Regions from separate parts of the Streptomyces sp. NPDC002403 genome, predicted to be linked through region 1. Evidence: riboswitches for the same ligand, from Rfam matches in the RefSeq annotation. Region 1 holds a riboswitch; each other region holds the start of a gene.
The links. Region 1 has a riboswitch for cobalamin ahead of ACWCPY_RS23055 (hypothetical protein). Riboswitches for the same ligand answer to the same signal wherever they lie in the genome.
Positions count from the first base shown of each region.

Region 2: linked by a shared signal. The riboswitch ahead of ACWCPY_RS05525 (CbtB domain-containing protein) and the one ahead of ACWCPY_RS23055 (hypothetical protein) in region 1 are both predicted to bind cobalamin.
Region 3: linked by a shared signal. The riboswitch ahead of ACWCPY_RS13360 (ABC transporter substrate-binding protein) and the one ahead of ACWCPY_RS23055 (hypothetical protein) in region 1 are both predicted to bind cobalamin.
Region 4: linked by a shared signal. The riboswitch ahead of ACWCPY_RS03140 (prenyltransferase/squalene oxidase repeat-containing protein) and the one ahead of ACWCPY_RS23055 (hypothetical protein) in region 1 are both predicted to bind cobalamin.

Region 1 is NZ_JBSFBQ010000021.1:86,150-88,341, reverse strand. It holds gene ACWCPY_RS23055 (hypothetical protein) at 1-1,250, opposite strand, end outside; cobalamin riboswitch at 1,369-1,498, opposite strand; gene ACWCPY_RS23050 (prenyltransferase/squalene oxidase repeat-containing protein) at 1,825-2,192, shown strand, end outside.
Region 2 is NZ_JBSFBQ010000003.1:197,199-199,390, reverse strand. It holds gene ACWCPY_RS05530 (CbtA family protein) at 1-585, opposite strand, end outside; gene ACWCPY_RS05525 (CbtB domain-containing protein) at 613-831, opposite strand; adenosylcobalamin (AdoCbl) riboswitch at 835-983, opposite strand; gene ACWCPY_RS05520 (histidine phosphatase family protein) at 1,091-1,693, shown strand; partial or broken gene ACWCPY_RS05515 (glycoside hydrolase family 16 protein) at 1,884-2,192, shown strand, end outside.
Region 3 is NZ_JBSFBQ010000009.1:60,765-62,956, reverse strand. It holds gene ACWCPY_RS13365 (beta-ketoacyl-[acyl-carrier-protein] synthase family protein) at 1-702, shown strand, start outside; cobalamin riboswitch at 782-971, shown strand; gene ACWCPY_RS13360 (ABC transporter substrate-binding protein) at 1,007-2,074, shown strand; gene ACWCPY_RS13355 (FecCD family ABC transporter permease) at 2,071-2,192, shown strand, end outside.
Region 4 is NZ_JBSFBQ010000002.1:145,452-147,643, reverse strand. It holds gene ACWCPY_RS03150 (MBL fold metallo-hydrolase) at 1-196, shown strand, start outside; gene ACWCPY_RS03145 (DinB family protein) at 247-816, opposite strand; cobalamin riboswitch at 922-1,055, shown strand; gene ACWCPY_RS03140 (prenyltransferase/squalene oxidase repeat-containing protein) at 1,166-2,192, shown strand, end outside.

The sequences.
Region 1 (2,192 bases):
ACGCTCGTGACGCAGCCCGCCGGAGAGGCTCCGCTCGTCGCGGCGGCCAGTACGTCGCCGAGGGTCGTGGTCGTCCCGGTCGGGGTGAAGGGCACCGAGCACACCTTCAGGTTGCCGGTGCCGTCGTCGACGGTGAGCGCGAGCTTGGTGGAGGTGCCGGCGGTGAAGGTGGGCTGGGCGACCCACCGCGGGGCACCCGGGGTGACCGGGACCGGCGGGGCAGCCGTGAACCCGCCGCCGGCGACCGCGCGAAGTGCGTCGATCGAGGAATAGGAGGAGGGCGCGGTGTCGGAAGGCTTGTACTTGAAACCGCCTGCCGGGTTGAACTGGTTCGCGATGAGGAAGTCGATCGGTGTCTTGCCGTTGACCGTGACGAAGTCGCCGGTCTGGGGGTTGATTCCGCAGGCGTTCAGGCCCGCCACGCCCCAGCCGTTGGAGCTGGTGTTGACTCCGTAGAGGGAGTTGAACGCACCGGTGGTGGCGACCAGTTTGCCCTTGAGGAAGTCCTTGGCCTGGACGACGTCCGCGTCGGTGTTGGGAACGCCCGAGACGCAGAGGGCGGCCATCGCGGCGCCGGTCATGTCGACGTCGCTCGCGGAGTTGAGAGCAGTGGGGTCGCCTTCGGCCCTGCTGAAGGTCCAGCCGCCGTCGACGTGCTGGTTGGCCCGGATACGGGTGACGATCGAGTCGGTCAGCGACTGCGGGATGCGGGCGCCGCCGGCCCGGGTCCTGGCACCGCCGAGGGCAAGTGCCGCGAAGACGGTGCCGTTGAAGTTTCCGGACGGACCGAAGTAGCCGGGCTCGGCGGTCTGCCAGTACGAGTAGATGTCGGCGACGAGGTTGCGGGAGGCGGAGACGCGGGCCGGGTCGATGCCGGCGGCGTACGCGTTCAGCGTGCCCCGCTCGTAGTCGGTGACCACGGGGGCGGCGGAGGGCCAGCCGGAGGTGGACAGCAGGTCGCGGTAGACGGTGCGGGCGTTCTTCGTGGTGTCACCACCTGGGGCGACATCGACGACGGCGGTGCCGGACGCCGCGAAGGCGCTGAACGCCCACTCGTTGGACAAACCTGAGCCGGCGTACGAACCGTCCGCCGCCTGGAGCGACTTGAGATAGGTGACGCCGTTGGTCCTGGACGTGGCCACCTGGGCGGGACTGGAGGTCGCGAAGGCGGGCAGAGCGGTGAGGGCGAGAGCGCCGAACGCTGCGGGCAGCGCGAGTGCGAGGCGGCGGGACGTACGAAGACGGGGCATGGCCTGCTCCTGGAATCGGCGGACGCCGGCCTCCAGTGCATGCCGGGCTTCTCCGTGCAAGGGCACGGCCGGGCATGGTCGGGAGCCGCCGTCCGGAACGCGTGGTACGGCTTCTTGTACTGCTTCGCCGTATGGGCATTCGGGCTCGGACACGGCCCCCGCCGCCCCACACCGCTGCGCGTCAGCTCCGGATTCACACCGGATTCCCCCATCTGGCAGCCCAGGACGCTACCCGAGTCGTCAAGGGTCCGCCAGCCATGCGGACGGGGACGGACCGCGGGTGTCCGGGATTCGTCCGGTGAGACACACACCGTCTTGACGCCCCGACCGGATCCGTGTTGCACTCCGGCTGACAAGCACTCAGCACCAGGGGAAGCCGGTCGAATTCCGGCGCTGACCCGCAACCGTAGGCCCGGTTCGTCCCGGGTGAGCCGGAATGCCTGGAGCAAGGACAGAGACACGAGGAACGCCGTCGCGGACTACGGCGTGGTCGTCGCACCCTCCCCATGGCACAGCAGCCGTGCGGGGACGCATCGCCACGTACGCAGCCGCCCGGCAGGGACGAGGGGGCCGCGTGGGGACCGAACAGCAGGCGAAACGGCGGACAAGCGGGAGACAGCGGCTGCTGTCCCTCTTGACCGCTTCCCTTCTGATGCTCGGTGCGGCAGTGGCGTTCTCCACCGCCTCGTCGGCGAATGCCGACCCCGTCGAGCAGTGCACCGCCACCACCGGCGCTGTTGTCGCCGTCGACTTCGGCCCCTTCGGCGGCCCGGTGGTACGCGGCTGCGACACCACCCCCACGACCGGCTACGAGTTGCTGCACGAGGGCGGTTTCAGCACCACCGGCACCGTCCACGACGGCGACGGATTCATCTGCCGGATAGGCAACGGCTCCTTCAACACCGGTACGCACTACCCCACTCCGGACAAGGAGGACTGCGT
Region 2 (2,192 bases), on a different contig from region 1:
CTCGTTGAACGAGGGCAGGAACGCGTAGGCGAGGCCGATCACCAGGACGTATCCGGCGGACGCCGCGATCGTCGCGTTCCAGTTGCCCAGACGGGGAGCCAGCCGTCTGCCGAGCATGACCGCGGCGACGGCCAGCAGCACGCTCAGGGCCACCATCAGGAAGAACAGAGCGGTACGCCGGCCGATGGTGTCGGGGTTGCCGACGGCCGGCGGGTTGGCCGGGTACTTCAGGAACGGCACGACGTACACCGTCAGCAGCGCCGCGCCCGCGATCAGTGCGGCCGTGGCCCGTGGGCCGAACCTGCCGATCCGGCCGAGGGCGTAGCAGAAGACAAGGGCGGCGATGCCGCCGATCGCCACACCGAAGACCAGCACACCGGTGGCGAGGCCGGCGGTGGACTGCATGGTGCGGCTGACCAGCTCCTCGCCGCCGTCGTGGTGATGACTGTGCGACTCCTCCAGGGCGATGGCCGCGTCCACACGCGACTCACCGAGGAAGAAGGCGACGAGCAGGGCGAGCACACCCGCGACGAGGCCGGCCAGCATGCCGCGCACGAGCAGGGCTCTGACAGATATGGAGTTCATGGGGCTTCCCCTGGATCGGACGGTACGTCAGTGGCAGGGGAAACCGAGGAGGTGGCGGCCGTCGTGGACCCACTCGTGGACACCTTCGCCGGAGATGACCGCGGTGGCGCCCTGCTCGGCGCCGACGAAGTACAGCAGTACGAGCATGAGGATGCCGAAGAAGACCGCCCAGGGGGCAATGGCCTTCAGGGAGATGGGGGTGATCGCCGGTACGGCGGTGGTGGCGGGGGCAGCGGTCTGTGCCATGGCAGAACCTCCTGAGGGAACACGCGTCCCGATCGTGGTGCCTGAGACGTGGGTGCTGGGTCTGACTTCCCGCACAGGTACGGGTTCACAGTGGCGCGACCGTGCCGGATTCTCACCGGACTTCCGTCACACCCACGTCATGTTGGCCGTGACCATACCGCTTGGGGACAGGTGCCGCCATGGTGCCGGCAACCGGGCCGGCCGGCCCTGATGCCATGGTGGGCACGGAGGGGCCGGAGTTCAGGGAGTTGACTGGGTCATGGCAGTACAGGTGATGTTGATCTCACCGGCGCTCAACGCCGCGCTGCGCGAGGCGCGCTTCGACGGCGACGCACCGCTCGACGCGGCCGGGGTCCGCCGGGCCCGGGCCGCCGCGGCGGCGGTGCCCGGGGCCGACCGGCTGCTGCGCGGACCGTCCGGGCGGTGCGCCGCGACCGCCGAGGCGCTGGGGCTGTGCGCCGAGGCCGAACCGGCTGTCCGTGGCTGGGACATGGGCCGGTGGAGCGGTCGACGGCTTGCCGCGGTGAGCGCGGCCGAGCCGGAGGGTGTGTCGGCCTGGCTGACCGATCCTTCGGCGGCTCCCCACGGCGGCGAGTCGCTGCTGGAGCTCTGCGCCCGGGCCGGGCGCTGGCTGGAGACACTGGCGTCCACCGAGGAGGTGGCGGGCGCGGAGGGTCGCCGCGTGCTGGGCGTCGTGGAGCCGGCGGTGGTGCGGGCCGTGATCGTGGGGGCGCTCGACCTGCCGCCGGAGGCGTTCTGGCGGCTGGATGTCGCCCCGCTGACGCTGACCGGACTCAGCGGGCGGTCCGGCCGGTGGAACCTGCGGTGCGGACAACCGCTGTCCCCGGCGCCGGCCGAATGATCCCGTCCGATCGTGTACGGACCCGCCGTTGGATCCAAGAACTGTGGTCCGTACCAAGGTCTTGACACGGTGTTGCTTCACTTCTTAAATCGCATACAGAACCAAGACCTCTCCCTGCTCCCCCCACAGCGGCCGCTTGTCAGTTTCATGACAATTACCGGCCGCTCCGTTCCGCACGGGAAGGACCCCCATGACCTCCCCCCATCTCCCCCGGCGCCTGCTCACGGCCGCGCTCTGCACACTCTCCGCGCTCGCCCTCGTCCCGGCCTCCTCCGGCCTCGCGGCCGGGGTGCCCGCACCCGGGCCGCGTACCGCCACGACGACGGCGGCCGCGACCTTCACCGACGACTTCGACGGCCCCGCGGGCTCCGCCGTGGACGGCGCCAAGTGGCAGATCGAGACCGGTGACAACGTCAACAACCACGAACGGCAGTACTACACGGCCGGGAACCGCAACGCGGCACTCGACGGCCAGGGCCATCTGGTCATCACCGCGCGC
Region 3 (2,192 bases), on a different contig from region 1:
CTCCTGGTCACCGGGCAGTGCGACATCGCGATCGCCGGAGCCACCGAGTCGATCGTCTACCCGGTCGCCATGGCCGGGTTCGCCCGGTCCGGCGCCGGGGCCCGGAAGAACGGCGACCCGGCCGGGCTCTGCCGTCCCTTCGCGGCGGACCGGGCCGGACTGGTCATGGGCGAGGGCGCGGCCGTCATGGTGCTGGAACGGACACAGGACGCCCGGGCCCGGGGCGCGGCCCCACGGGCACTGCTCGCCGGCACCGGCGCCACCACCGACGCCCACCACCCCATCAGCCCGCATCCCTCCGGCGCGGTCGCCCAGGCGGCGGTGGAGGCCGCGCTGCGCGACGCGGGCTGGGCGGCCGAGGACGTCGAGCACGTCAACGCGCACGGCACCGCGACCCCGGTCAACGATGCCGCCGAGGCAGCCCTGATCGCCCGGGTCTACCCGCACCGGCCCCCCGTCACCGCCCCCAAGGGCGTACTGGGGCACTGTATGGGGGCGGCCGGAGCGATCGAGGCCGGACTCACCGTCCTCACGCTCCAGCGCGGAGTCGTCCCACCGATCGCCAACCTGGACGCCCCGGCGCCCGAGTTCGACATCGAATGCGTCACCAAGCAACCGCTGCGGCAGCCCATCCGGCGTGCCGTCAGCCATTCCTTCGGCTTCGGCGGACACAACGCCGTGATCGCTTTTCAGCGTCCGTAGGCATCCGGCAGGTGGTGCGACGGGAAACACCGCCCGGCGTACCACCGGCCACACCCCTCATGAGCTGCGCAGAGGCTCGTGATAGCTTGCCGGGGCCAGTCGAACTCCACGTAAGGGGTCAGGGAATCCGGTGCGAATCCGGAACTGACGCGCAGCGGTGAGGGGGACGGGCGGGGCCACGGCCACTGGGACCACCCGCGGGTGTCCTGGGAAGGCGTCCCGTCCGAAGGAACCCGAGTCCGAAGACCTGCTGGTACCCGCGGCCCGGTACCGGGCCGCGGACTCCGTACAGCGGGCTCCGCGCATGAGCCCCGAGACGCAGAGGGACTCCGTGCCGTCCATAGCCAGCCCTGTCCGCACCATGGCCCTGCTCTCGGCGGGGCTCGTCCTGCTGACCGCCTGCTCCGGCGGAGCCGGTGACTCCGCCGCGAAACCGGGGCCCGCGCACGGATACCCGGTGACACTGAAGAACTGCGGACGCACCGTCACCGTCGAAGCCGCGCCACGCCGCGCCGTCCCGGTGGACCAGGGATCGACGGAGATCCTGCTCTCCCTCGGCCTCGCCGACCGGCTGGCAGCCACCGCCACCTGGACCGACCCGGTGATGAAGGGCCTGGAGAAGGCCAACGACGGGGTGCCCAGGATCTCGGACAACCGGCCGTCCTCGGAGAAGGTCCTCGACCGCGAGCCCGATTTCGTCAGCGCGTCGTTCGCATCGACACTCGCCAAGGGTGGCGTCGCACCGCGCGAACAGTTCGAGGAACTCGGCGTCCCCACCTACGTCTCGCCCGCCGACTGCACCGGCAAGGACAACAGCAAGGGCGGCGACGGCTCCCGTACCGCGCGGCTGACCATGGACAGCGTCTACGGCGAAGTGCGCGATCTGGCCCGGGTGTTCGGCGTACCGGAGCGCGGCGACGCGCTCGTGGCACAGCTGCGGGCCCGGGTGAAGAAGGCGGCCGAGGGCATCGACGCCTCCGGAGCCACCCTCCTGTACTGGTTCTCCGACTCCAAGTCCCCGTACCTGGCCGGCTGCTGCGGAGCGCCCGGAATCATCACCGAGGAGCTCGGCGCGAAGAACGTCTTCGACGACACCCACGAGGAATGGCCCCAGATCAGCTGGGAGACCGTCGCCGACCGCAACCCCGATGTCCTGGTCATCGGCGACCTGACCCGCAGGGCCCAGACCGCCGAGAGCGCCGCGAAGAAGATCGAGTTCCTGGAGTCCAACCCGGTCACGAAGAACATGGACGCCGTCAGACACAAGCGGTACGTCCTGCTCAGCGGACAGTCCATGAACCCGTCCATCCGGACGGTCGAGGGCGTCGAACGCGTCGCCGCCGGGCTGCGCCGGTTCGGGTTCGCCGGGTGACGGGGACCGAACACGGCACCGCGGTGGCCGCGCCACCGGACCCCGGCACCTGCGCTGGTGCCGTGAAGGACGTACGGAGGCTGCGCGGCGGGGTCCTGTGGGTGTGCGGCATCGCGCT
Region 4 (2,192 bases), on a different contig from region 1:
CGGACTGCTCGCGGAGCCGCTGACGCCGTGGGAGCTGGCCGAGCGGATGGAGTGGAACCGGCCCTGGGAGCAGATCCCGCACGGTTCCCGGAACATCGCCGTCTCGGAGGCGGAGGCCCATCTGCGGCGGCTGGTGAAGCTCGGGCGCGCGGAGGCGGTGCCGGGGAGCGAGCCGGTGACGTACACGGCCGTGTGAGTGCGGGGCGGGCCGCTCCGCCCCGCGCGGTTCGGCTCACCGGCCGGGCATCACTGGCCCACCCGTCCGTCGATGCACTCGCGCAGCAGGTCGGCCTGCCCGCAGTGCCGGGCGTACTCCTCGATCCTGTGCACCAGCAGCTCCCGGACGGAGATCCGGTCCTTCCCCAGCCGCTCGCCCAGGTCCGGGTGGCCGGCCAGCGCGGCGTCGGTCGCGGCCTGCTCGCGTTCCAGGTCGGCGTAGGCGGCGTCGACCACGGCCTGGTCGGCGACGGCTCCGTCGAAGTCCGCGTCACGCTTGCCGTACAGCTTGGGCAGCGGTTCGCCGTCGGTGATCCAGTTGCGCCAGTCCCGCTCCACCTCGGCGAGGTGGCGCAGGAGGCCGAGCAGTGACAGCGTCGACGGCGGGACCGAGCGGCGGGCCAGCTGCTCCGCGTCCAGGCCGTCGCACTTCATCCGCAGGGTCAGCCGGTAGTCGTTGAGATACTCCGCGAGCGTCGCGAGCTCGCCCTCCGGGTTCGTGCCCTCCTTGCTGCGGGGGTCGTCGTCCGGGTCCGCCCACATGTCGGGGTAGACGGTCGCCTGGGTCCAGCGTGCGGGTTGATCGCTCATGCGGGACATGGTCGTCCGTTCGGGGCCGAACTCGCCAGTGGGTTTCCCCCGTTGCCCTCCGGTGGGTGTTCCGCGTCGCCGGCGGGCCGAAGCCGCCCCGGGCCCGGCCGGGCCCGCCCGGTAGAGTGTGCGGGTCGTCATCATGCCCGTTCAGGGGGAAGCCGGTGCGAATCCGGCACTGACCACGCAGCCGTGAACCGTCTGGGAGACGGTGAGTCGGAATGCCCTGTCCGCGGTCGTGACCGGCTCGGACCACCGGACCCACCGGTGGTCGGCACCGTCGAGGTATACGGAGCCGGAGCCTGGTGCCTGAGCGTGCCTGTGCCCGGTTCACCCCGCAGGAGAGGCCCCGCCCGCCATGACCGTACGCCGCAGCGCAGCGACGCTCGCCGCCACCGCCGCCGTGCTCTGCGCGGCCGCAGCGCCGGTCGCGGTCGCAGCGCCGTCCCCCTCGCCCTCGCCGTCCGCCGCACTGCCCGCCGGGCTGTACGGCACGGGCGACCCCACCTACGACGGGGTGTGGCGGCAGTCGATGTCCTTCCTCGCCCAGCGGCTGGAAGGGGTCACTCCGGCCGCGAAGTCGGTGGACTGGCTGGTCTCCCAGCAGTGCGCCGACGGCTCCTACGCCGCGTTCCGGCCCGATGTCTCCAAGCCGTGCGACGCGAAGACGGTGCGGGACACCAACGCCACCGCGGCCGCCGCCCAGGCGCTGGTCGAGGTCGGCGGGCACCGGGAGACCGTGAACGACTCGGTGCGCTGGCTGAAGTCCGTGCAGAACGAGGACGGCGGCTGGGGCTACACCGCCAAAGCGCCCAGCGACGCCAACTCCACCTCCCTGGTGATCGGCGCCCTCGCCCGGCAGGGGCAGCGGCTCGCGGACATCACGACCCCCGGCGGGAAGACCCCCTACGACCCACTGCTCGCGCTCGCGATCCCGTGCGGCGGCAAGGACGGCGGTGCCTTCGCGTACCAGCCCGACAAGAAGGGGAAGCTCACCGCGAACGCGGATGCCACCGCGGCCGCCGTGCTCGGCACGATGGGCAAGGCGATGGCCGTCGGGAACAACGCCGCGGGCAAGGCGCCCGGCTGCCACCCGGGCTCCGGCCTCACGCCCGAGCAGGCCGCCCAGAACGGCGCCCACTACCTCGTCGGCGCCCTCGCCGGCGGAAACCACCTGGACCTGGCGCCGATGCCCGGTGCCACCGACACCACCCCGCAGCCCGACTTCGGCAACACCGCCGACGCGGTCGTCGCCCTGTCCGCCTCCGGCCACCAGGACAAGGCGGCCGGGGCCATCGGCTGGCTGAAGAAGAACTCCGCGGACTGGGCCGCCCGGAGCGGCCCGGCCGCCTACGCCCAGCTGATCCTGGCCGCCCACTCGACCG